Regions from separate parts of the Micromonospora sp. NPDC048905 genome, predicted to be linked through region 3. Evidence: riboswitches for the same ligand, from Rfam matches in the RefSeq annotation. Region 3 holds a riboswitch; each other region holds the start of a gene.
What was found. A riboswitch is a leader RNA that binds a small molecule or an ion and turns the genes downstream of it on or off. The one in region 3 is predicted to bind cobalamin.

Region 1 (5,948 bases), on a different contig from region 3:
CGTCGTACGCCGAGGTGGTTGCTCAGAACCGCGCCGGCTCGACGTTGGCGTCACCGTCGGCGGGTTGCCCGTACAGCGATTCCTCCACCCCGATCAGGTGGTTGGCCATCCGGATCCGGGCACGCTCGGGGTCCCGGGCCACCAGGGCCTTCAGGATCGCGACGTGCTCGTCGTGGGTACGCCGGTCCGCGCCCTCCTCGTGCAGGCTCCGCCAGAGCCGCCCGCGCAGGGTACGCCCGGCGAACGCCTCGATGAGACCGACGAGCACCGGATTGTCGGCGTGCACCGCGATGATCCGGTGGAACGCGATGTCGATCTCCATGATCCGTTCGTGCTCCTGCGGCGACCGACCGGCGATCCGCGCCGCCTCGTCGAGCAGTTCGCCCGCCTGGGCGAGGGCCTCGTCGGTGATCCTGGTCGCCGCCAGGCGGGCGGCCTCGCACTCCAACAGCCGCCGGACGATGTGCACGTGCCGTGGGTCGCCCTGGCCCTGGAAGTCGACCACGAAGCCCATCGGGGCCAACAGCTGCGGCGCGTCGAGGTTGGTGACGTAGGTGCCGTCACCCTGGCGGATGTTGACGATGCCGAGGATCGACAGAGCCGACATCCCCTCGCGCAGCGAGCCCCGCGAGACGCCGAGCGACTCGGCGAGGTCCTTCTCGATGGGCAGCCGGTCCCCGGGCTTGAAACGCCCTTCGAGGATCATCCGTTTGATGCCGTTCACCACCTCGTCGGTGCGCGACATGACATCCCCCTAGCGGCCGGCGGGGGTGGCCGTCCCACCCGCGATCACGTACGGCTCCGAAGATGACACCGTAGTCGGGTCCGTCGCCGCCCAGTAGCCGCCGTCGGGGAACCGGTAGAGCTCGACCGACTCCTGGCGCATCCGGGTGGAGTAACCGGGCTGGCTGGGCAGGACGTAACCGCTGCCCGAGCCGGTGTCCTGGATGATGCACGGGTCGGTGAAGTGCTCGTGCAGGTGGTCGACGAACTCGGTGACCCGGTTGGTGAGATCTCCCGAGATCGCGACGTAGTCGAGCACCGACACGTGCTGGACCATCTCGCACAGCCCGACACCGCCGGCGTGGGGGCACACGGGGATGTCGAACTTCGCGGCGAGCAGCAGCACGGCGACGATCTCGTTGATGCTGGCCAACCTGCCGGTGTCCAGTTGACAGAAGTCGATGGCCTCGGCCTGGAACAACTGCTTGAACATCACCCGGTTGTGGCAGTGCTCGCCGGTGGCGACTCTGATCGGAGCGACGGCGCGGCGCACGGCGGCGTGGCCCAGAATGTCGTCGGGGCTGGTCGGCTCCTCGATCCACAGTGGCTCGAACTGCGCCAGGGCCTTGACCCACTCGATGGCCTGACCGACGTCCCACACCTGGTTGGCGTCGATCATCAGGTTGCGGTCCGGACCGAGGATCTCCCGGGCGATGCCGCACCGGCGGATGTCGTCGTCGAGGTTGGCGCCCACCTTCAGCTTGACGTAGCCGTAGCCGGTGTCCACCGCCTCCTGGCACAGCCGGCGCAGCTTGTCGTCGCCGTAGCCGAGCCAGCCTGCCGAGGTGGTGTAGGCGGGGTAGCCGGTCCGGTCGAGCTCGGCGAGACGGGCCGCCTTCGTGCTCTCCTTGGCCCGCAGGATGGCCAGCGCCTCGTCCCGGGTCAGCGCGTCGGACAGGTAGCGCAGGTCCGCGATGTCGACGAGCTGCTCGGGGGACATGTCGACGAGCAGCCGCCACAGCGGCTTGTCGGCGACCCGGGCGACCAGATCCCACGACGCGTTGAGGACGGCGGCCAGCGACAGGTGCACGACACCCTTCTCCGGGCCGAGCCAGCGTAGTTGCGAGTCGGAGGTGAGCAGACGGTAGACCGCGCCCATGTCCGCCGCCATCGTCGCGACGTCCACGCCGACGAGGCGCTGTGCCTGATGGACGGCCGCCGCGACGACGATGTCGTTGCCCCGGCCGATGGTGAAGGTCAGGCCGTGGCCCGCGAGTGGCGCACCGCTGCTGTCGACGCCGTCGGTGTGCAGGACGACGTAGGCCGCCGAGTAGTCGCCGTCCTTGTTCATGGCGTCGGAGCCGTCAGCGGTCAGGGAGGTGGGGAAGCGGACGTCCTCGACAGTGACGGCGGTGATCTGCGGCATGCGCTCCTCGCCCGGTTAGGCTAAAGATCAGATGATCTCTGGGAGTATACGGAGGGTCGATCCGACGCGTCAACGACGTCGATCCGTCGGGTATCGAAGACATCCAATGTTTCTGCGTGCTGGAGATTCGTCGGTGCGCGGTCCCCGTGATCGCCGTACCCGATCCGCGAGCCCTGAATGCGGTGGTACCAACATTCGCCGCGCTGGTAGGCACCTTCGACGGGCGGCACCTCGTCGTCGGCCCGGGCACTGCTGCGGCACCGCCGGCCCGATGGGGACGGTGGTGCGAGATATGAGGAGTGGTTCAGAAGATTAGATGTCCACTCCGGATAACTACATTGACGCCTAAGTATAGGTAGGGATCCTTACATCTAAAGACTTAATACATCACACCTTTCCGAATGTCGACACCTGCTCGTGTACCGCGCGCCGCGCGGGTGTCGGTCCACCGCGCCCCGGCGCGACTCGGCCTGGTCGGCGTGGCCGGTGATGACCGTCACGGAGGTCGCCGTCGACACGCCCGAGACCGACATGTGGGGTGTGACAACCGCAGCGTCCCTATATATGGTGTCGAACGCAGCTGGTTCGGCCGCTCATCCGGAGTGGTCGAGGCAAGAGGGAACCCGGTGGAAATCCGGGACTGTCCCGCAGCGGTGAGTGGGAACGACAGCCGTCAGAAGCACTGGGCCACGAAGCGGTCTGGGAAGCGACGGCCAGTAGGAGACCGGCCAACCCGGTCGTGCCCACGAGTCCGAAGACCTGCCAGCGCGCCGCGTACCCGCACCCGGGTGGGCGGCGGTCCGAGGCCGCGTGGGACGGCCGACGCCACCTGACCCACGCCGTGCCGGCGTGGCGTCCGTTGGTGTCCGTCTCCACGCGTTCGAGGGGCCATCAGGTCTCGAACTCGCGAGGAGTGAGTGGTGACAGTCACCGAGGCAGTCCCGGTCAGCGGCGACGCGGCCGTCCGGCGCACGCCGATGCAGGTGCGCAAGCGCAACGGCACCACCGAGTCCGTGGACGTCAACAAGATCGTCCGTGCGGTCGAGCGGTGGGCCGACGACCTGGCCGACGTCGACCCGATGCGGGTCGCCACCCGCACGATCAGCGGCCTGTACGACGGCGCGACGACGGCCGAGCTGGACCGGCTCTCCATCCAGACCGCCGCCGAGATGATCGGTGAGGAACCGCAGTACTCGCGCCTCGCCGCCCGGCTGCTGTCCGGCTACGTCGACAAGGAGGTGCGTCGACAGGGCGTCACCTCGTTCAGCGCGGCGATCCGGATCGGCCACGCCGAGGGCCTGGTCGCCGACGACACCGCCGCGTTCGTCGCCGCCCACGCCCCGATGCTCGACCACGCTGTCGATCCCGACGGCGACCGACGATTCGAGTACTTCGGCCTGCGCACGGTGTACGACAGGTACCTGCTGCGTCACCCCACCAGCCGGCTGGTGCTGGAGACCCCGCAGTACTGGCTGCTCCGGGTGGCCTGCGGGCTGTCCCAGACGCCGGACGAGGCGGTCGGCTTCTACCGGCTGATGTCCAGCCTGGCCTATCTGCCCAGCTCGCCGACACTGTTCAACTCCGGCACCCGACACACCCAGATGTCCTCCTGCTATCTGGTCGACTCTCCGCGCGACGAGTTGGACTCCATCTACCAGCGGTACGCCCAGGTCGCCAACCTGTCCAAGTTCGCCGGCGGCATCGGCATCGCGTACTCCCGGGTCCGGTCCAGGGGTGCACTGATCCGCGGCACCAACGGGCAGTCCAACGGGATCGTGCCGTGGCTGCGCACACTGGACGCGAGCGTCGCCGCGGTCAACCAGGGCGGCCGGCGCAAGGGCGCGGCCTGCGTCTATCTGGAACCGTGGCACCCGGACATCGAGGAGTTCCTGCAACTGCGGGACAACACCGGCGAGGACGCCCGCCGCACCCACAACCTCAACCTGGCCAACTGGATCCCGGACGAGTTCATGCGCCGGGTCGAGGCCGACGAGATGTGGTCACTGTTCGACCCGCACGAGGTACCCGAGCTGCCCGACCTGTGGGGGGAGCGGTTCGACGCCGCGTACCGGCAGGCCGAGGCGCAGGGCCGCCACGTGCGGCAGGTCCCGGCGCGGGAGCTGTACGGCAGGATGATGCGCACCCTCGCCCAGACCGGCAACGGGTGGATGACCTTCAAGGACGCCGCGAACCGACTGTGCAACCAGACCGCCGAGGACGGCAACGTGGTGCACCTGTCCAACCTGTGCACCGAGATCATCGAGGTGTCCAGCGACGCCGAGACCGCCGTGTGCAACCTCGGCTCGGTGAACCTCGCCGCGCACCTCAGCGACGGCGGCATCGACTGGGAGCGGCTGCGCGCCACCGTCCGTACCGCCGTGACCTTCCTGGACCGGGTCATCGACATCAACTACTACCCGACCGAGCAGGCGGCGGCGAGCAACCCCCGCTGGCGGCCGGTGGGGCTCGGGCTGATGGGCCTTCAGGACGTCTTCTTCGCGCTGCGGCTGCCGTTCGACTCACCGGCCGCGCGGGAGCTGTCCACCCGGATCAGCGAGGAGTTGTACCTGACCGCGCTGGAGACCTCCGCCGACCTGGCGCGTCGCTTCGGCGCGCACCCGGCGTACCCGCAGACCCGGGCCGCGCGGGGCCAGCTCCAACCGGACCTGTGGGGTGTCGAGGGTACGCAGACCGCGCGCTGGGACGCGCTGCGCCAGCGGGTTGCGACGGACGGGCTGCGCAACTCGCTGCTCGTGGCGGTCGCGCCGACCGCGACCATCGCCTCGATCGCCGGGTGCTACGAGTGCATCGAGCCGCAGGTGTCCAACCTATTCAAGCGCGAGACCCTGTCGGGGGAGTTCCTCCAGGTCAACACCGCTCTGGTCCGCGAGTTGAAGGCCCGCGGTCTGTGGACCGAGCGGATCCGCTCGGCGATCAAGCGGGCGGAGGGGTCGGTGCAGGACATCGCCGAGCTGCCGGCCGGCGTCCGGGAGTTGTTCCGCACCGCCTGGGAACTGCCGCAGCGGGCGCTGATCGACCTGGCCGCCGCCCGTGCCCCGTTCATCGACCAGTCCCAGTCGCTGAACCTGTTCCTGGCCGCGCCGACCATCGGCAAGCTCTCCTCGATGTACCTGTACGCCTGGAAGGCCGGGCTGAAGTCCACGTACTACCTGCGCTCGCGGCCCGCCACCCGGATCCAGCAGGCCACCGTCAGTGCTGTCGCACCCGTCGCCGTCGCCGTCGACGCGGAGGCGCTGGCCTGCTCGCTGGAGAACCCCGAGTCGTGCGAGGCCTGCCAGTGACCGCCCGCACCGCCGACGCCAACACCACCGACACGAGGACCACGCACATGCTGCTCGACCCCGGGATGGACCTCACCCTCCGCCCGATGCGTTACCCGCACTTCTTCGACAGGTTCCGCGACGCCATCCGCAACACCTGGACGGTCGAGGAGGTCGACCTGCACGCCGACCTCGCCGACCTGGACAAGCTGTCGCCGGCCGAGCGGCACCTGGTCAGCCGACTGGTGGCGTTCTTCGCCACCGGCGACACGATCGTCGCCAACAACCTGGTGCTCAACCTCTACCAGCACGTCAACAGCCCCGAGGGTCGCCTCTACCTGTCCCGGCAGCTGTTCGAGGAGGCCGTGCACGTCCAGTTCTACCTCAACCTGCTCGACACGTACGTGCCCGACGAGACCGAGCGCTTCGAGGCCTTCGCCGCCATCGAGAACATCCCCTCGATCCGTCGCAAGGCCGAGTTCTGCTTCCGCTGGATCGACTCCCTGAACGACCTGCGG
Region 2 (5,948 bases), on a different contig from region 3:
GGCGGCTCGCGTTGGACACGATCTGGCTGACGCTCGCGCCGTTCCAGTCCTGTGAGTCCACGTCCCAGATCACCTGGCGCATGCCGAGCGACGACGCGACCGACTGGAGGGTCGAGTTGGTCTCCCCGTACGGAGGCCGGAACAACTGCGGGCGGACGCCGGTGGCCGACTGGATCGCCGAGCTGGTCTGGGACAGGTCGGACTGCATCTGGGACTGGCTCATCGAGGTCATGTGGGCGTGGTTCCAGCTGTGGTTGGCGACCCACATGCCGGCGGACACCTGCGCCTGCGCCGCCGACCGGTTGTTCTGGACGTTCTGCCCGACGTTGAACATGGTGGCCCGTACGCCGTTGCTGCGCAGCACGTTGAGCAGCGCGCCGGTACCGCCGGTCGGTCCGTCGTCGAAGGTGAGGCCGACGTAGCCGTTGCAGGTGGCGGCACTCGACGGGGCCGAGGTGGCGGCGAGGACGACGCCGCACATCGCGGCGGCGGTGGTGAGGGCGGCCAGTGCCGCGCGCAACCGCCTCGACCGCGGGGCCGTGCTGGGGGAGACCTTGCTCATCTGATGCCCCTTCTCGCCGGCCGGACGCGCCCGGAACGCGGGCGGCACGGTCCGGTCAGGTGTGGGTGAGTGGGGAGGCCAAGCCGCATTCGTCGTGAAGCCGATTGCATTGACCTCGATGGATCGGAGTATTACAGCGGGATTTCCGATGCGTCAACAAGTTCCGGAAATGCTCCGGAACCGGTCAACGACAGCGTTCGGGATCGATCCCATGTTCATCGGGCGGTAACGGCCGGGGCACGTCGTGCGTAGCCACAATGGATCATTCCGGCGGATGCGTTGCCACCCGGAATGATCCGGAAGGGAGGCCGGAAGTATCGGTGGTCCCTGATCGGTCTCGCCCCGCCGTGATCGACTCGGCTTTCTGAGCCTCGGTGTGTCGCGCCAACCCGGACACCGCGACTTTCTGAAGACCGAGTTGATCACAGCGCTCCACGGCGCACGGCGCGGCACGGCGCACGGCGCGGCACGGCGCACGGCGCGGCACGGCGCACGGCGCGGCACGGCGCACGGCGCGGCACGGCGCACGGCGCGGCCGTCGGCGTTCGGACATTGATCGGCTCGGTGTGACGGGAGTCGGGGCATCGAGACACCGTGGATGCCCCGACTTCCGCTGACGCGAGTGGGTCATGCCGGGGAGTGGGCGCGCGGCGCGCCCAGTCGGAGCTGCCAGCGTGCCCCCCGACCGGTGAGCCGGACGATCGCCAGCGGCTCCACGTCCACCTGCCGGTAGGTCGCCAACGGCAGGTCGAGGGCGTGCACGACCGCGACCCGGATCACCAGCGGGTGGGTGATCGCGGTGATCCGCCGACCGATGCTCCGTTGCCCGTCCAGCCAGTGACCGACCCGGTCCCGTACCGCGGCGACGGACTCGCCGCCGTGCGGCGCGCAGTCCGGTGCGGCCAGCCACTCGTGCAGTGCCTGCGGCTGCTCGACGGCGATCTCCTCGAATGCCCGCCCGGTCCAGTCGCCGTAGTCACAGTCGGCCAACGCCGGTTCGATGGTGGGGTGCAGGCCGAGGGCGTCGGCGGTCTGGGTGGCCGCCGCCGCCGGACTCGACAGGCAGGCGTCGCCGGCACTCAGGTGCCCGCGCCGGTCCTGGCCGGCGTCGGCCAGGGCGCGGACGGCACGCAGGCCGCCCTCGTCCAGGCCGTCGTCGGGCCCACCGAAGCGGGCCCGACGCAGGGCGACGGTGTGACCGTGGGCGACCAGCCGGAGGCTGGTGGCGGTCACCTGCTCGGCAGCGCCGTGGCGGTCCGGCGACGCAGCTCGTGGTGCATCAGGGCCGCGAACACCAGGCCGATCCCGGTCCACAGCACCACCTGCGTGCCGAGCGAGGCCAGCCGGAAGTCCCACAGCAGGGCCGCCGGGAAGTCCGCCGGGACCTCCTGGAAGGAGGGCATCACCACGTAGGACACCACGGCGACCAGCAGGAACCCGCCAGCGGCCGCGGCCGCGCGCTGCCACAGCGGCGCCGTGCTGCCGACCGCGCGATAACCGAGGGAGCCGGCCCACACCGCCACCAGACCGAGCACCACCATCAGCAGGTAGGTGACGGTGCGCTGGTTGATGGTGGCCGGGTCGCCGACGGCCGGCGGATTCGCCGGATATTTCACGAACGGCACGATCACCGCGCCGAGCAGCGCCGCGCCGGCCAGCAGCAGTCCGGAGCGGCCGTCGTCGTAGGTCCGTCGCCGGCGGGACAGCAGGACGTACGCGGTGGCCAGCAGGCCGCCCATCGCGGCGCCGAACAGGCCGGTGGCCAGGAACAGGCCTCCGCGCTGACCGGTGCGGCTGACCAGGGCGTCCTGGTGGTCGTGCCCGCCGGCCGCGGGCTCGGCGTGCGTCGCCGCCTCCTCGATCGCGATGGCCGCCTCGACGCGCGGTTCGCCGGCGACGTAGGCGAACGCCCCGGCGAGCAGGCCGGCGATCAGGCCGGCGAGCAGGCCGCGGACGAGGACGGTGACGAACGGAGGAGCGGTGGTGGACGTCAGTGGCACGGGACACCCAGCAGGTGCCGGCCGTCGTGCATCAGCTCGTGCAGGTACATCCCGCTGCGCGAGACTGCTCCCTGATCGAAGGCGACGAGGTAGGCCAGCAGGCTGAGCATCACGACGGTGGCCAGCACCGTCCACAACAGACGGGAATCGCCAGCGGGACGGACCAACGGCTGGCTGGACGTGGAAGTAGACATAAGATCACGAACCTCCCCAGGGATGACGCGTCCCCATCGCAAGGCTGCGGACGACCGAGCGTCCTGGCTCGCGGCCCCGTTGAGGCGGGACCGCTTACAGTGGCGCGACCGCGCCGGAATCACACCGGCTTCCCTCGCGTCTCCGCAGATAGTGGGTCGACGGTATCGGTGTCGCCGCAGGTGGTCAACCCGGGACCTGGGCGGCCCAGTAACTCGCAACGAGCTGCGGTATCGACAAGCTTGAATTCTAAAGATATGATGCTTGGTTGCGCCAAAGCATCCGCTCGGCGACCCCGTCGGCGTGCTGTTACCGCTAACATGGTCAAACTGCCGGATCGGTTCCGTAACAACGAGTCGAGCCGGACGTCAGACCAATGACTGGGCGGGGTGGGGGAGAGCACGTGAGCACGCCAGGACATGTCCGATGACGAGCACCGAGGCCGCGTCGGGCCAGGGCATCGTCGACGCGCACCACCATCTGTGGGTCCGGGCCCGGCACCCGCAGCCCTGGATCGATCCGCACACCATGGCCGCGATCGACCACGACTTCACCCCGCTCGATCTCGCTCCGGTGGCCCGAGCCGCCGGAGTCACCCAGACCGTCGTGGTGCAGTCCATCGCGGTCCGGACGGAGACGCCCGAGCTGCTGGGCATCGCGGCTGACGATCCCCTCATCGCCGGGGTCGTCGGCTGGGTCGACCTCGCTGCCGACAACGTCGGCGATCGCCTCAACCGGCTCCGGTCAGCGCGCGGCGGAGAGCGACTGGTGAGTATTCGCGACCTCGTCCAGTCCGAGCCCGACCCGGCGTACCTCGACCGCCCGGACATCCGGCGGGGCATCGCCGCGGTGGGCGCCGCCGGCCTGGCCTTCGATCTGCTGGTACGCGACCACCAGTTGCCGGCGGCCACCCGGCTCGTCCGCGACCTGCCCGAGATGCGGTTCGTCCTGGACCACCTCGGCAAGCCCTCGCTCGGGCACGCCGGCCTCGGCGACTGGCCGCGCGACCTGCGGGCGCTCGCCGCCGAGCCCAACACGACGGCGAAGCTCTCCGGTCTGGTGACCGAGGTGGACGGTCCCTCGTGGACGACGGCCGACCTCCGGCCCGCCGTCGAGCACGCGCTCGACGCATTCGGCCCGGACCGGCTGATGTTCGGCTCGGACTGGCCGGTGTGCCTGCTCGCCTCCTCGTACGCGCGCTGGGTCGAGGCCCTCACCGAACTGCTGGACCCGCTGGGCGACGACGAGCGGGCGGCGATCTGGGGGCGGACGGCCCGTCGGGCGTACCGGCTGGACCCGGCGTGACGCCGCCGCGGCTCGCCGACTGACGGGCCGCACCTCGGGCCGGGCCTGTCGCTGAGCCGCAGGTTGTGCCAGTTTGATCAGACGTATGCCGGGCCTGTGCCGGGTCACCCCGACAACATGCCCGTAAGACCTTGGCAACATGAGTCAATGCGTGGCAAGGTAACGCCTGATCGAGGGAAACATCCGACCTATCTCGACGGGTGTGCGGGCACGAGCCCGCGCACCCCGCCGAGGAGGCGCGGTGGCTCAGAGGTTGCCGGCTCGCCGGGGAATCCCCCGTCGCGCGCCGACGCCACGCTTGGGGAGGTCAGATCCGACGATGAGTACCGTCGAGGCATCCGTCGGCACGCGGCGCGGCGAACTCAGCGACTGGTTCCGCGAACGGATCTCCCACGCCGTCTCCGAGCTGACCGCCGCGACCGCGCTCGTCGTCCTGTTCGTCGCGCTGACCGTCGCCAGTCCCTACTTCCTCACCGCGGACAACCTCTTCAACATCGGAGCGCAGACCGCGGTGATCGCCATCATCGCCACGGCGCAGACGATGGTCATCATCACGAAGGGCATCGACCTGTCCGTCGGATCGGTCGCCGCGCTCGCCGGCGTCGTGGGAGCGATGGTCGTCCGCGACCTCGGCTTCTCGCTCTGGGCGGCGACGGTGGTCGCGATCGGCGTCGGCGCGCTGGCCGGCCTGCTGAACGGGCTGCTGGTGACCGTGGCCCGGATCCCGCCGTTCATCGCGACGCTGGGCACGATGTCCGTGGGCCGCGGCCTCGTCTTCATCATCACCGGTGCGGTCGGCGTCTACGGCCTGCCCCGATCCTTCCAGCTGCTCGGTAACGGGGAGATCCTCGGCATTCCGTTCGCCGTGGTGATCACCGTCCTGGTCGCGGTGGGGGTCGCCTTCCTGCTCTCCCAGACCCGCTTCGGCCAGTACACCTACGCGATGGGCTCCAATCTGGAGGCGGCCCGCCGCTCGGGCATCCGGGTGGGGCGTCACCTGACCGGCGTGTACGTGCTGGCGGGCGTCCTGGTCGGGCTGGGCGGCATGATCGCCGCGTCCCGGGTCAACTCCGGCCAGCCGAACTACGGGATCTCCCTGGAGCTCGACGTCATCGCCGCCGCGGTCATCGGCGGCGCCAGCCTGTTCGGTGGCCAGGGCCGGATCGTCGGGACCATCATCGGCGCGTTCCTCATCGCGCTGGTGCGCAACGGCGCTGTCCTGCTCGACATCAGCATCCACTACCAGCAGGTGATCGTCGGCCTGATCATCTGGGCCGCCGTCTACTTCGACCAGTACCGCCGCCGGCGGCTGGAATCACGGGGTTGACATGCCATTCCGAGGCTCCGAACGAGGAAGGACACACACCATGGCGCACACCACCACCAGCCGGCGGACGCGACGGTCGATCCTGGGTGTACGAGCGGTTCTGGCCGCGGCCGCGGCGACCGCTCTGCTCAGCGCCTGCGGCGGGGTCGAGGTTCGCGACGGCGGCGACGGCGCGACGAAGGACGCGAGCGGGCCGTTGAAGCTCGCCGTCGTGCCGAAGGCCGTCGGTGCCGACTACTGGAACACCGTGAAGGCGGGCGCGGAGTGCGCCGCGCAGCGCGCGGGGGACGTCACCGTCCAGTGGGACGGGGTGACCGCCGAAACCGACGTCGAGGGCCAGGTCAACCTGATCCAGAACTTCGTCACCAAGAAGGTCGACGGCATCGTGTACGCGGCGACGGACTCCAGCGCGCTGGCGCCCGCGACCGACAAGGCGCTCGCCGCGAACATCCCGGTCGCGATGATCGACTCTGGCACCAGCCCGCAGCCGTCGAACGTGCCGCTGTTCGCCACCGACAACCGCGCGTCGGCCACCGAGGCGGCGAAGCTGCTCGCCACCGAA
Region 3 (5,948 bases):
GTGAACCGAACGGGTTGGTGCTGCGCATGTGTTCTTCCTCCGATGATCGCTGCTGGCTGGATGGTCGGCCGCAGCGGGGAGAAAGTTCCGGCTCAGGGCACGTTGATCGTGAACTCGGCGGTGTGCACCTTGCCGGCGACCTGGAAGTCGAAGAACGCCCGGTACCGGCCCGAACTCGGGGCGGTCAGCCAGAACTTGACCGACCCGTCGACCAGCTCCGGCTCGGGGTGGACGTGCACGTACCCGAGGTCGCCCTCGCGGACGACGACCAGGTGCCCGTACGCGCCCAGGTACGGCTCCAACTGCACGGGCACGGTCGGGTCGGCGCTGACCTTGAAGTGCATCGGCGCCGTCACCCCCACCGTCGGGGTTCCGGTCATCGACACCGCGTACGGCCCGGCCTTCGCCTGGGCCTGCACCGGTGGCAACGCGGTCGGGGTGTGCGCGCCGGGCACGGTGTGGTCGACGCCCAGCACGAGCGGAATCTGCGTGTCGTTGGGCGCGGTGACGGAGAAGTCGGCGTAGACGCGGTAGCCGCCGGGCCGGGCCAGTGTCAGGGGGACGCTCCAGGTGCCGTCGGCCGCCATCGTCGGGTGCAGGTGCTGGTAGCCGGACAGGTCACGGCCGACCACGATCAGGTGCAACGGCTTGTCGTGGACGACCGCGAAGCGGGTCGCCGGTTGCCGGTCGGTCCCGACGATGCGGAACCGGTAGTCCGCGCGTACCCCGGGCGGTTGGGACCGCTCCAGTGGTTGCAGGGTGTAGCCGCCGGCGCTGACCGTCGTCCCGGTCGCCAGCGTCTCGCCCGTCGCGCCGTCACCGCGATGCGTGTGCGGCCCGGTGCCCGCCGGGTGTTGGTGCCCGTCGTTCGCGGCGCCCTCCTGGCCCGGGGCGGGCGGACCGCCCGCGGGCTGCCGGGCGCTGCGGTCCGCCGGGTTCCCGTCGCCGGTCCCGATGCGGGCCAGACCGAACCCGGCCAGCAGAGCGATCACCAGCCCGCCGACGAGCAGCGCAAGGTGGGTGTTGCTCAGCCGGGATCCGGGCGCTGCGGCGGCGAGATCCGTGTCGGGCCGTGCTCCGGGCTCGACCGTGGGCTCGCCGTCCGTACCGGCGACGGTTTGATCGGTCGGCGTCGGATCGACCGCGACGCCCGTGCGGGCCGTGACGACCGCGTTGCCCTTGCGTGCCGCCGGCACGGTGGTGGGCCGCCGCTTGTCGCCCGGAGCCGGCGCGACGACGGTCCTGCGACCGTCGGCCTTGCCACCGCCGATGGTCTTGCCGCCGGTGGCCGGGCCAGTGCCGGCCTTGTTCGTGGGACGGGCACCGCCGCCGCGTCGACCGGAGGTCGCCGGCGAGGTGCGGCCCCGGCCGGTGGGTCTGCGGGTGGAAGCCGATCGGCGACGCCAGAAGATGTACGCGGCCACCGCCCCGGCCGCCGCGACCACCACCGCCCAGCCGGCCAAGGCCACCGTTCCGAAGCCGCTCTCCTCGGTGGACTCGGTCGACGGAGCCGCCGCAGCCGGCGGGTTGGACGGATCGTCCGCGGTGGTCGGCACCGCCGAGGCCTGCCCGGACGTGTTGTGCTGCTCGGTGGCGGCCACCAGCGCCGGGTCCGGTTGGGTCGACGGCGGGCTCCACCCCTTCGGCGCCGCGGCCACCCGCCCGTCGTAGCGGAAGGTCAGGGTGCCCCGCACGGTGTCGCCGTCCGAGGCGACCGACAGGTAGCTCACCGAATACTGGCCCTTGGCGGGCAGGTGGGCGACGGTCACCACCGCGGGGAACCCCGTCGTGTACTCCCGTGGCTCGAACTGCCCGTTGACCAGGAAGTACTCCCGTACCGGCTTCTCCAGCGGCTTCGGCTCCCCCTGCGACCAGCCGTCGTCGACCCGGGTGCCGTCCGGGGCGGTGACCGTGAAGAACGCGTTGGCGGCGGCCTTCTCGGTGAAGTAGAGCCGCACCGCCGTGAAGGGCTCGCGCACGGTGGAGCCGCCCGCCGGTGTGGACTCGGCGAGGGTCCCGTGAGCCGCGGCGGGTTGGGCGGACGCGAGCAGGGCGACCGCCGAGGCGAGGAGGAACGCGAGGAGGCCCGAGATCACCCGCCCGCAAGTCTGGGGGAGACGACGCATCTGGATATCCTCACCCTCGCGAGACTTTTTTCAAGAGGTGGCGATCTTCTTCCTCCGACGACAAAAGTTGACGACGAGGTCGCGGGCCGTCGCAGCGGGACGCCCCGGGTGGACACATTCCCTGGCCAGCTATGCTGCCGACGGCGCTGGTTCGCCCCGTCGTGACCGGCTGGGCGTCGCAAGAGGGAACCCGGTGGAAATCCGGGGCTGCCCCGCAGCGGTGAGTGGGAACGACCGCCGTCATCAGCACTGGGCCCATCGGCCTGGGAAGCGACGGCCAGTAGGGGACCGGCGCGACCGGTCAGGCCCGCGAGTCCGAAGACCTGCCGGCGCCGCGTACACAACCGTGTGCGCTGCCGGCGGCCTCGCGGGTGGGCTGAGCGGGTGACGGGCCGTGCGTGTGGCGCACGGCCAGGTCCTCGTCAGCGCGTGTCCGCGACCCGGCGGTGTGGTTTCCCGAGGGACGGACTACCGCTGTGCACGACACCACCACGATCGCCGGCCGAGCGCCGTCGGCGTCGCACCTGACCCTGTCGCAGATCATGGACCAGCACCACACCAACCTGATGGGTACGGTGCACGGCGGCCGGATCCTCAACCTCATCGACTCCGTCGCCGGTGTGGTCGCCGCCCGGCACTCCGACGGGCCGGCGGTGACCGCTGCCATCGACGAGACGGCGTTCCTCCGCGCGGTGCGGGTCGGTGACGTCGTACACGTCGATGCCCGGATCACCTGGGCCGGCCGCAGCTCGATGGAGGTCGCCGTCAAGGTGACCGCCGACCGGTGGGACCGGGCGGTGCCGCCCACCGACGTGGCCACCGCCCACCTGGTCATGGTCGCCATCGACGACGACGGTCAGCCTCGTACGGTGCCGCCGCTGCTGCCGGAGACCGACGGGGACCGGCGACGGTACCGGGAGGCGGAGATCCGCCGGGAGCACCGGCTGGCGCTGCGACGCGCGTTGCTCGACGGCGCCGACGACGCCTGACGCGCCCGTTGTGACGGTGGCCGGTCCGAGAACCCGCCCCACCGCCGATCCGGTCGGATAGCGTCCACGAGAGGCCCCGATCACGGAGAGTGTGGATGGCGATGCGCGCTGCGGTGCTGCGGGAGTTCGACGTTCCGCTGACGATCGAGGAGATCGACCAACCCAGCCCCGAGCGCGGGCAGGCGCTGGTGCGGATCGTCGCCAGCGGGGTCAACCCGCTCGACACGAAGATCCAGGCGGGAAAGGCCGCGCACGCACGCATCCAGCTCCCCGCGGTGCTCGGCCTGGACCTCGCCGGCGTCGTCGCGGCGGTCGGTGCGGAGGTGACCGACCTCGCGCCGGGAGACGAGGTGTACGGGCTGTGCGGGGGCGTGGGCGACCTCCAGGGTTCGCTTGCCGAGTACGCCGCCGTGGACACCCGACTCCTGGCCCGCAAGCCGAACACCCTCTCCATGCGGGAGGCCGCCGCGTTACCCCTGGCGGCGATCACCTCCTGGGAGGGGCTTGTCGACCGGGCCGGGGTCCGGGCCGGCCAGAAGGTGCTGGTGCACGGCGGCGCCGGTGGCGTCGGTTACGTGAGCGTCCAACTCGCCCAGGCGCGCGGCGCCGCGGCGTACGCCACGGGCGGGCCGGCGAGCATGTCTCTGATCGAGAGCCTGGGCGCGGTAGCGATCGACTACACCTCGACAAGCGTCGAGGAGTACGTGCAGAGGTACACCGACGGTGCCGGGTTCGACATCATCGCCGACAACGTGGGCGGCGCGACCCTCGACGCGTCGTTCGCGGCGGTGCGCACCTATCACGGCCACGTGGTCAGCGCGTTGGGCTGGGGGTCGCACTCGCTCGCCCCGCTGTCGTTCCGGGGAGCGACCTATTCCGGGGTGTTCACTCTGCTGCCGCTGCTGACCGGGCAGGGCCGCGAACACCAGGGCGACATTCTGCGCGAGGTCGCGGCGCTGGCCGACGCCGGCATGTTGCGCCCGCGACTGGATCCACGCACGTTCACGCTCGACACGGTCACGGACGCCCACCGCCTGGTCGCCAGCGGCACCGCGAACGGCAAGGTTGTCGTGGACGTCGCCGGTTGAGATGCGGGGACCGTCCCTCCGATCTGCAGGGCGCGTCGCGCCGCTGCGGGCCGCCCTTTGACCCTGGAGCTTCTGCGTCGCATTGCTGCCGCGCCCTGGCGTCTCGTAGGCGTCAAGGCGCTCGTGACGACGGATTCGGTGGTGGCAGCCGGATACCCTGCTCGATAACCGACCGGGGAGAGCCAATGGGCCTGTCAAGCCGTGAGTGTCCGGACTGCAGACGACGGGTCAAAGAGCCGTTTCAAGAGACAATCACCGGCCGCAAGGTCTGCCCTGACTGCGCCAACGCCCTCTTCATGGGCTCTGCTGCCGGCGCAATCACGGGGAATGTCGGCTCCGGGTACGGCGTCTGGGCCATGCTCATGCGCAAGATCCGGCGTTCGTCTGAGTGACGACCAGGACGACTCTGTCCGGACGTCCATGAACTCCGGTGGACTTTGAGGCAGCTCAATCGGTGCTTCCTGCGGAACGAAGGTGTCAAGCTTCGCCAGCGATGCGCCGTCGAAGTTGGTGCACCGCAACTCACTTGACTGGTGCGATCCGCCCGCGATTTGGTGGCGCCGTGAGCAAACTGTGGACCGCCCCCGAGAAAGACCCCAGGACCTTCGGTCAGCCCGTCGGCGAGAAGGCGACCTACCGGGAGTACCTCGGCAACTACCGCCTGACCATAGAGATGAAGTGCGACGGACTGGACGCCGAGCAGCTCGGCCGACGCTCGGTACCGCCCAGCACCCTGAGCTTGCTCGGCCTGGTCCGCCATCTGGCGCAGATGGAGAACCAGTGGTTCCAGCGTGTGCTGCAGGGGCGTACCGACGCACCGTGCCTTTACCAGCACGAGGACGACCCGGATTGGGACTTCGGGGGCGCAGTCCCCGACCCAGCGGTGGTGAAGGACGCCTTTGCCACCTGGAAGGCCGAGATCGCCAGGGCGGACGAATGGCTCGACGCCCTCGACGAGGCCGACCTGGGCCGCGAGGTGCTGGTCGACGGTGGCAGCCACGCCACGCGCGACGTGCTTGTCCACGTGATCGAGGAGTACGCGCGGCACGCTGGCCACGCCGACCTCCTACGCGAGTGCATCGACGGGCGAACCGGCCTGTGACCCACCACGGCGGTGGGTCAGCACAAGGACCGCCGTCAGGATGCAACCTCACCGTGAGGAACGCCGCAGGTCACGCAACCGCTCGTCTGAGTTCCGCTTCAACGTCTGACTCAGGAGTTCCTGGCTCGTACGAAGTCCGCGTAGTCCTCCCCGGCAACCCCGTGGTTGACCCAGCGATCCGGCGACGCCCCGGTCGCTCGCTGTGCTAATTCCAGCGCTTCGGCCGGGTCTTCAACGTGACCGATCAAGCGGCCAGGCCCTGGGTCGTCCTCGCCGTCTGGGTCCAGCGACGGGAACACCGACAGGTCCCGGCGGCTCTCGTCGTCCAGGTCCTGCACGTTCTGGATGGACACGTTGTAGCCCTCTTTCCAGGGCCAGATGGACACCCAGCGGATGCCTTCGACGCCCGCAATCACGACGGGTCCGAGGAACTGCTCGGCCCCCTTCTTGCGGTGCAGCGCGCCGAGGAGGAACGACCTGCTGAGGTGTCGCACCCTCGGAGGTTAACCGGCCCCCCGTTTATGCAAAATGCGAGCCCGGTTGCTGTCGACAGCAACCGGGTCAGACGGGGAGGGGCTCAGCCGGAGAAAGACGGAACATTGCCCGAGGTTACAGGCACCTAGGGAGAGATTCACTCGGCGAC
Region 4 (5,948 bases), on a different contig from region 3:
ACTCGGAGCAGGGCCGCTCGGTCGCCGCGTCGATCACGTCCCTGATGACCGGCACCGCGTACCGCCGCTCCGCCGAGCTGGCCGGCGTCGTCGGCCCGTACGACGGCTACGCCCGCAACGCCGAGCCGCACAAGCGGGTCATGCGCAAGCACGCCGCCGCCAACGACGAGATCAAGCCGACCAGCCCGGTGGCCACCGCGATCGTCCGCGAGGCGACCAAACAGTGGACCCAGGGCAACAAGATCGGCGACAAGTTCGGCTGGCGCAACGCCCAGGCCAGCGTCCTCGCCCCGACGGGCACGATCGGCTTCATGATGGACTGCGACACGACCGGCGTGGAGCCGGACCTGGCGCTTGTCAAGTTCAAGAAGCTGGTCGGCGGCGGCTCGATGCAGATCGTCAACCAGACGGTGCCGCGCGCCCTGCGCAGCCTCGGTTACCCCGAGGAGCAGGTCGAGGCGATCGTCGAGCACATCGCCGACCACGGCCACGTGGTGGACGCCCCGGGCCTCAAGCCGGAGCACTACCCGGTCTTCGACTGCGCCATGGGCGAGCGGACGATCGCCCCGATGGGTCACGTGCGGATGATGGCGGCCATCCAGCCGTTCGTCTCCGGCGCCATCTCCAAGACGGTCAACATGCCGGAGGCGGCCACCGTCGAGGACGTCGAGAAGATCTACTTCGAGGGCTGGAAGCTCGGCCTCAAGGCGCTGGCGATCTACCGGGACAACTGCAAGGTCGGTCAGCCGCTCTCGGTGGCCAAGTCCAACAAGGCCACCGAGCCGGCCGCCGTCGAGGCCGCGCCGGCCGCCGTGGAGAAGGTCATCGAGTACCGGCCGGTGCGTAAGCGCCTGCCGAAGAAGCGCCCGTCCGAGACGGTCAGCTTCTCCGTCGGTGGCGCCGAGGGCTACCTCACCGCGTCGTCCTACCCGGACGACGGCCTCGGCGAGGTCTTCCTGAAGATGTCCAAGCAGGGCTCGACCCTGGCCGGCGTGATGGACGCCTTCTCGGTGGCCATCAGCATCGGCCTGCAGTACGGCGTGCCGCTGGAGACGTTCGTCAGCAAGTTCACCAACATGCGCTTCGAGCCGGCCGGCATGACCGACGACCCGGACGTGCGGATGGCCGCCTCGGTGATGGACTACATCTTCCGTCGCCTGGCGCTGGACTTCCTGCCCTACGAGCGCCGCGCCGAGCTGGGCATCTTCACCGCCTCGGAGCGGGCCGCCCAGTTGCGGGCCGAGGCCGACGCGGAGGCCGCCGCCGTCACCGGCGCGGAGCTCACCGCGATGGCGTCCTCGGCTCCGGTGGAGGCCCCGGCCAAGTCGGAGGCCGTCGCCCAGCCGGCCCAGGAGATGGCCGACGTGGCCGCCGCCAAGCCGGCTCCGAGCGTGGGTTCCAGCACCGAACTGCTGGAGGCCGTGATCGGCAAGGCCGCCGACGCGCCGCTCTGCTTCACCTGCGGTACGAAGATGCGCCCCGCCGGTAGCTGCTACGTCTGCGAGGGCTGCGGCTCCACCAGCGGCTGTAGCTGACACGTCAGCGACGAGCCCCGGGCGTTCGCGCGCCCGGGGCTCGTTTGTGTGCGGGTCACTCGGACCAGCGATCCTGGTGGATCACCGACGACAGCGGACGTCGCTGACGCCAGCCGTGCCGCTCCAGGTCCGGCGTCTCCTCCAGATGGGTGACCGGGCCGAGGCAGAGCCACGCCACCGGGCGGACGGTGGCCGGGATGCCGAGCAGGTCGCGCAGGAACGGCTCCCGGTAGAACGAGACCCAGCCGACCCCGAGCTGCTCGGCGGTTGCGGCCAGCCACAGGTTCTGGATCGCCAGACAGACCGAGTAGAGGCCGGCGTCGGCGATCGCGTGACGGCCGAGTACGGCCGGCCCACCCCGCTCCGGGTCGTACGTGACCACGACCGACAACGTCGACTCTCGTACACCGTCGATCTTTATCCGGGCGAAGCGTTCCGCCGCCGGACCGTCGAGAGTGGCCGCGAAGGTGTCCCGCTCCCGCTCCACGTGTCGGTGGAACTCCTGCCGCAGCTCAGGATCGCGGACCAGGATGAAGTCCCAGGGCTGGGAGAGACCGACGCTCGGCGCGGCGTGCGCCGCTGTGAGGATCCGATCCAACGTCTCCGCGGGGATCGGCGCCCCGGTGAACTGGGCACGTACGTCCCGACGGCGGTGGATGGTCTCGTAGAGTCCGTTGTTCAAGGCAGGCTCCCGCTGCGCTCGCGCCCCTGACGGGGCGATGACGCGAGGCCGGTCTTCGGACTCCCGGATCTCCGCTGGTCACCCGCCTTCCCAGCCCCTCAGGGCCAGTGGCTGCGTCTGGTACGCGTGGGTGGCAGCTCCCCGGTCACCGCGGCGGGCCCGTGCCGGACTCACACCGGCTTCCCGATTCTCCCCACTCGCGCGGGGCACCTCGCAACGTTTGTGCCACCGCGCAGCATAGCGGCCGCCCCTGCCTACGGGGTGGCGGTCCGTCGCCCGGTCGCATGTCCGGCCGGTCGACGGCCGCTACCCGCGCCGTCTGCCTCAGGCGGAAAGTTCCGCCCGGATCAGCGCGGCCAGCTCGGCGGGCTGAGAAAGGAACGGCGAGTGCGAGGAGTTCATGCGCAACACCCGCTCGGCCCGCTTGGCCATGAGCTCCTGCGCGAAGGGCGGAAGAGCGTTGTCGGCCGCACAAATGAGGTAGGTGCTGGGAATGGTGCGCCACGCGGCCTCGGTCAGCGGCTGCTGCGTCGAGGCCCAGGACTGAAGCCCGAGTCGTGCAACGGCCTGTTCCGCGATTTCCGGATCGACGTCGCTGTAGAAGACCTCTCGGGGCTGCGACGGTTCGATGTGACCCCTGCCCTTCAGGTCCGTCCGCTCGTGAACCTCCCACCACGGCGGAGCAACGCCGCCGGCGGTGGAGAAGAGCGAATCGCCGACATCCGGCTGGAAAGCGGCGAGATAAACGATTCGGCGTACGTTGTCCGCGGCAGCGAGCGCCTCCGTGACTGGTGCGCCACCGTAGGAGTGGGCGACGACCACGACCGGTCCGTCGATGGCGGCGACGGCGGCTTTGACCACGGCAGCGTCGTCGTAGAGGTCACCGAGGGCAGCGGGGTCGTTGCCGCTACTGGGTAGCGCGACGGTGTGGATGTCGATATCCGGAAACTGCTCGATGAGCGACTGCCAGACCCAGGGCCCGTGCCAGGCACCGTGCACGAGAAGAAGCGACGGAATGCTGTTCAAGATGATGTTCCTGCCCGCATGTATTCAAATGATCGGATCTGGAGTTCGTCGTCGACCACGCCGTCGTGCATCACCGGAGCGCCCCATCTCGACCGAGGACAGCGGAAATATATGCCGCTACTTTTGGGTAGCAAGGCGCGGATGACTATGAGCCGAGCCACAAGCCCGATCGGCGGCGGTGTGCTCGTGATCAACAACACGTTGCCTGGCTCGGGCCGAATCCAAGCTCATTCCCGTATTGCTTGCTGAGCGCCGCTGGATAGCAAACTCGCGCCCGTGGCGGTGCGGTTGTCCGCAATTCCCCCGACGCACCTGCCGGGCTACTCGCTCGCGCGCTCGGCCGCGCGTACCGCGTTGCGGAACAGCATCGCGACGGTGGTCGGACCGACGCCGCCCACCCGGGGCGTGATGGCGCCGGCGACCTCGGCGCACGCTTCGTCCACGTCCGGTAGGAGGCGCCGTCCTTCGTAGCGGACGCCGGCGCCGATGACGACGGCGCCGGGCTTGACGTGCTCGGGCCGAACGATCCGGGGTACGCCCGCGGCGGCGACGAGGATGTCGGCGCGGCGGGTGTAGCGGTCCCAGTCGGGCACGCCGGTGTGGACGACGGTGACGGCGGCGTTGGCGGTCGGACGCTTCTGGGCGAGCAGCATCGCCAGGGGGCGGCCAAGGGTGGCGCCGCGACCGAGGATGACGACCTCACGACCGGCGACGGGGATCTCGTGGTACGCCAGGAGGGCTTCGATGCCGGCGGGGGTGCACGGCAGCGGGCCGGGCAGGCCGACGGCGAGACGCCCCATGTTCAGCGGGTGCATGCCGTCGACGTCCTTGTCCGGGTCGATCGTCAGCAGCGCCGCGTCGTAGTCCAGATGCCCCGGCACGGGGTACTGCACGAGCAGTCCGTGCACGGCGGGATCGCTGTTGAAGCGGGCAATGGCCTGGTGCAGTTCGGCCTGGGTGGCGGTGGCGGGCAGATGCACGTGCGGGGAGGCGAACCCGAGCGCGGCGGCCTGGCGCTGCTTGATGGCGATGTAGCCGGCGCTGGCGTCGTCGTCGCCGACGAGGATGGTGGCGAGGCTCGGTGTGATCCCGCGGCTGCGGAGTGCTGCGGCAGCGGCGGCGGTCTCGGCCAGGACGGCTTCGGCGACGGGTGCGCCCGGCAGGAGCCGAGCCGTGCCAGACGGGGTGTGGTGCTGCGCGGATCCACTGGTCGTGGTCATGACGGATTCTCCACGCAGGCGCCCAGGCGGTCGACGCCCGCGAGAGGCTCCCCGATGGTTTCACCATCCCCGTGCCGCCAGTCGCCGGTGCTTCGATCATGCCGCATCAACGGGGCGACTGCCCAGCTGACCGGCCCGTGCCGCCTCGGGCGGGGGGTTTGGTAACACCAGCGGTCCGGCTTACGAAGAAGAGGTGTGAGTGACGAGAGGGGACAGCCTGTGCGTGAGCCCAGCGAAGCGGGAGGTGACATCTCCGGCATCGGGGCCGATCCGGTGGCCTTCGAGGTCTTCTACCGGCGGCACCTGGAGGCGGTGGGCCGGTTCGTGGCGCGGCGGGTCGACGACCCGCACCTCGCCGCCGACCTGACCGCCGACGTGTTCCTGGCGGTGATCGAGTCCGCGGACGGCTACCGGCCGGACCGGGGGAGCCAGGTCGGTTGGCTGTACGGGGTGGCCCGCAACGTCATCGGCGACGAACGGCGTCGGGCGGCCCAACGGCTGCGGGTGACCGGCCGACTGGCCGGACGACGGGACCTCGGCCCCGATGACATCGCCCGCATCGAGGAGCGGATCGACGCCGAGTCGGCGGCCCGCCACACCTGTCGGGCGCTGAGCGAGCTGCCCGAGGGCACCCGAACGCTTGTCGAACTCGTCGCCGTGGACGGCCTCAGTGTCGCGGAGGCGGCGACCGTGGTCGGGATGTCCCCGGTCGCTGCCCGGGTCCGCCTGCACCGTGCCCGTCGCGTCGTCCAGGCCGTGCTCGCCCGCCCGGCCACCACCCTCGCCTGAGCAGACGGAGCTGACGCCATGAACAAGATCGAACAGTCGACCGAGGGTTTCGAGGAACAGCTCCTCAGAGATCTGAGCGCCCACGTCGCCCGGCGGGCCGAGGTGGCTTCGGCGACCCGTGCCGCCGGCTTCCGTACCCGGTTCCCGCGCGGTTGGCGCCTGGCCGGAGCGTTCGGGCTGGCCGTCGTCCTGACCGCCGGTGCGCTGGCGGTCCAGGCCATGGGGGTGGGCGACAAGCCGCCGCCCACGGCAACCGCGTCGGAGATCTTCCGGATGGCGGCCGACGCCGCCCGGCAGCAGCCCGAGCTGACCGCCCGACCCGATCAGTACGTCTTCACGGAATCCCTCGCGAGGGTCAGGGACATGCCGGCCAGCGGCCCGTACCGGACCATCCGGAACCAGCTGTGGCAGTCGGCCGGCGGAGTCGCGTACTCGCAGGGACGCTATCGACCGGAGACCGATCCGAACGGGTGGAGCACGCTGACGGAGCTCCGCCTCAATGATCCCGGTGATCCCGAGAAGGAACTCGACGCCTTCCAGGCGCCCGCGTACCACGGCGACCTGCCCACCGACCCGGACGAGTTGCTTCGATACCTCCGCGAACACCCGGTCGACCTGCATCTCCCCGAAGGAGCCGACGAGGAGGCCGTCTACGGGGACGAGAGCATGCCGTACACCACCGCGCGGTCGATGCTC

Region 1: linked by a shared signal. The riboswitch ahead of AB0C01_RS05260 (ribonucleoside-diphosphate reductase subunit alpha) and the one ahead of AB0C01_RS12670 (acyl-CoA thioesterase) in region 3 are both predicted to bind cobalamin.
Region 2: linked by a shared signal. The riboswitch ahead of AB0C01_RS05295 (CbtB domain-containing protein) and the one ahead of AB0C01_RS12670 (acyl-CoA thioesterase) in region 3 are both predicted to bind cobalamin.
Region 4: linked by a shared signal. The riboswitch ahead of bluB (5,6-dimethylbenzimidazole synthase) and the one ahead of AB0C01_RS12670 (acyl-CoA thioesterase) in region 3 are both predicted to bind cobalamin.

What each region holds. Positions count from the first base shown of each region.
Region 1 is NZ_JBEZFV010000002.1:64,070-70,017, reverse strand. Features, by position in the region: gene AB0C01_RS05270 (FadR/GntR family transcriptional regulator) at 23-745, opposite strand; gene AB0C01_RS05265 (enolase C-terminal domain-like protein) at 755-2,149, opposite strand; cobalamin riboswitch at 2,714-2,931, shown strand; gene AB0C01_RS05260 (ribonucleoside-diphosphate reductase subunit alpha) at 3,127-5,451, shown strand; gene AB0C01_RS05255 (ribonucleotide-diphosphate reductase subunit beta) at 5,499-5,948, shown strand, end outside.
Region 2 is NZ_JBEZFV010000002.1:71,449-77,396, reverse strand. Features, by position in the region: gene AB0C01_RS05310 (polysaccharide deacetylase family protein) at 1-562, opposite strand, end outside; gene AB0C01_RS05305 (histidine phosphatase family protein) at 1,190-1,795, opposite strand; gene AB0C01_RS05300 (CbtA family protein) at 1,792-2,562, opposite strand; gene AB0C01_RS05295 (CbtB domain-containing protein) at 2,553-2,756, opposite strand; cobalamin riboswitch at 2,791-2,941, opposite strand; gene AB0C01_RS05290 (amidohydrolase family protein) at 3,181-4,059, shown strand; gene AB0C01_RS05285 (ABC transporter permease) at 4,379-5,386, shown strand; gene AB0C01_RS05280 (ABC transporter substrate-binding protein) at 5,427-5,948, shown strand, end outside.
Region 3 is NZ_JBEZFV010000004.1:282,755-288,702, reverse strand. Features, by position in the region: gene AB0C01_RS12680 (copper chaperone PCu(A)C) at 1-28, opposite strand, end outside; gene AB0C01_RS12675 (copper resistance protein CopC) at 93-2,126, opposite strand; cobalamin riboswitch at 2,257-2,472, shown strand; gene AB0C01_RS12670 (acyl-CoA thioesterase) at 2,603-3,115, shown strand; gene AB0C01_RS12665 (zinc-dependent alcohol dehydrogenase family protein) at 3,211-4,203, shown strand; gene AB0C01_RS12660 (DinB family protein) at 4,766-5,305, shown strand; gene AB0C01_RS12655 (hypothetical protein) at 5,416-5,799, opposite strand; gene AB0C01_RS12650 (winged helix-turn-helix domain-containing protein) at 5,937-5,948, opposite strand, start outside.
Region 4 is NZ_JBEZFV010000001.1:901,047-906,994, reverse strand. Features, by position in the region: gene AB0C01_RS04315 (vitamin B12-dependent ribonucleotide reductase) at 1-1,535, shown strand, start outside; gene bluB (5,6-dimethylbenzimidazole synthase) at 1,591-2,217, opposite strand; cobalamin riboswitch at 2,246-2,446, opposite strand; gene AB0C01_RS04305 (alpha/beta hydrolase) at 2,542-3,243, opposite strand; gene AB0C01_RS04300 (bifunctional 5,10-methylenetetrahydrofolate dehydrogenase/5,10-methenyltetrahydrofolate cyclohydrolase) at 3,564-4,463, opposite strand; gene AB0C01_RS04295 (sigma-70 family RNA polymerase sigma factor) at 4,683-5,252, shown strand; gene AB0C01_RS04290 (CU044_5270 family protein) at 5,271-5,948, shown strand, end outside.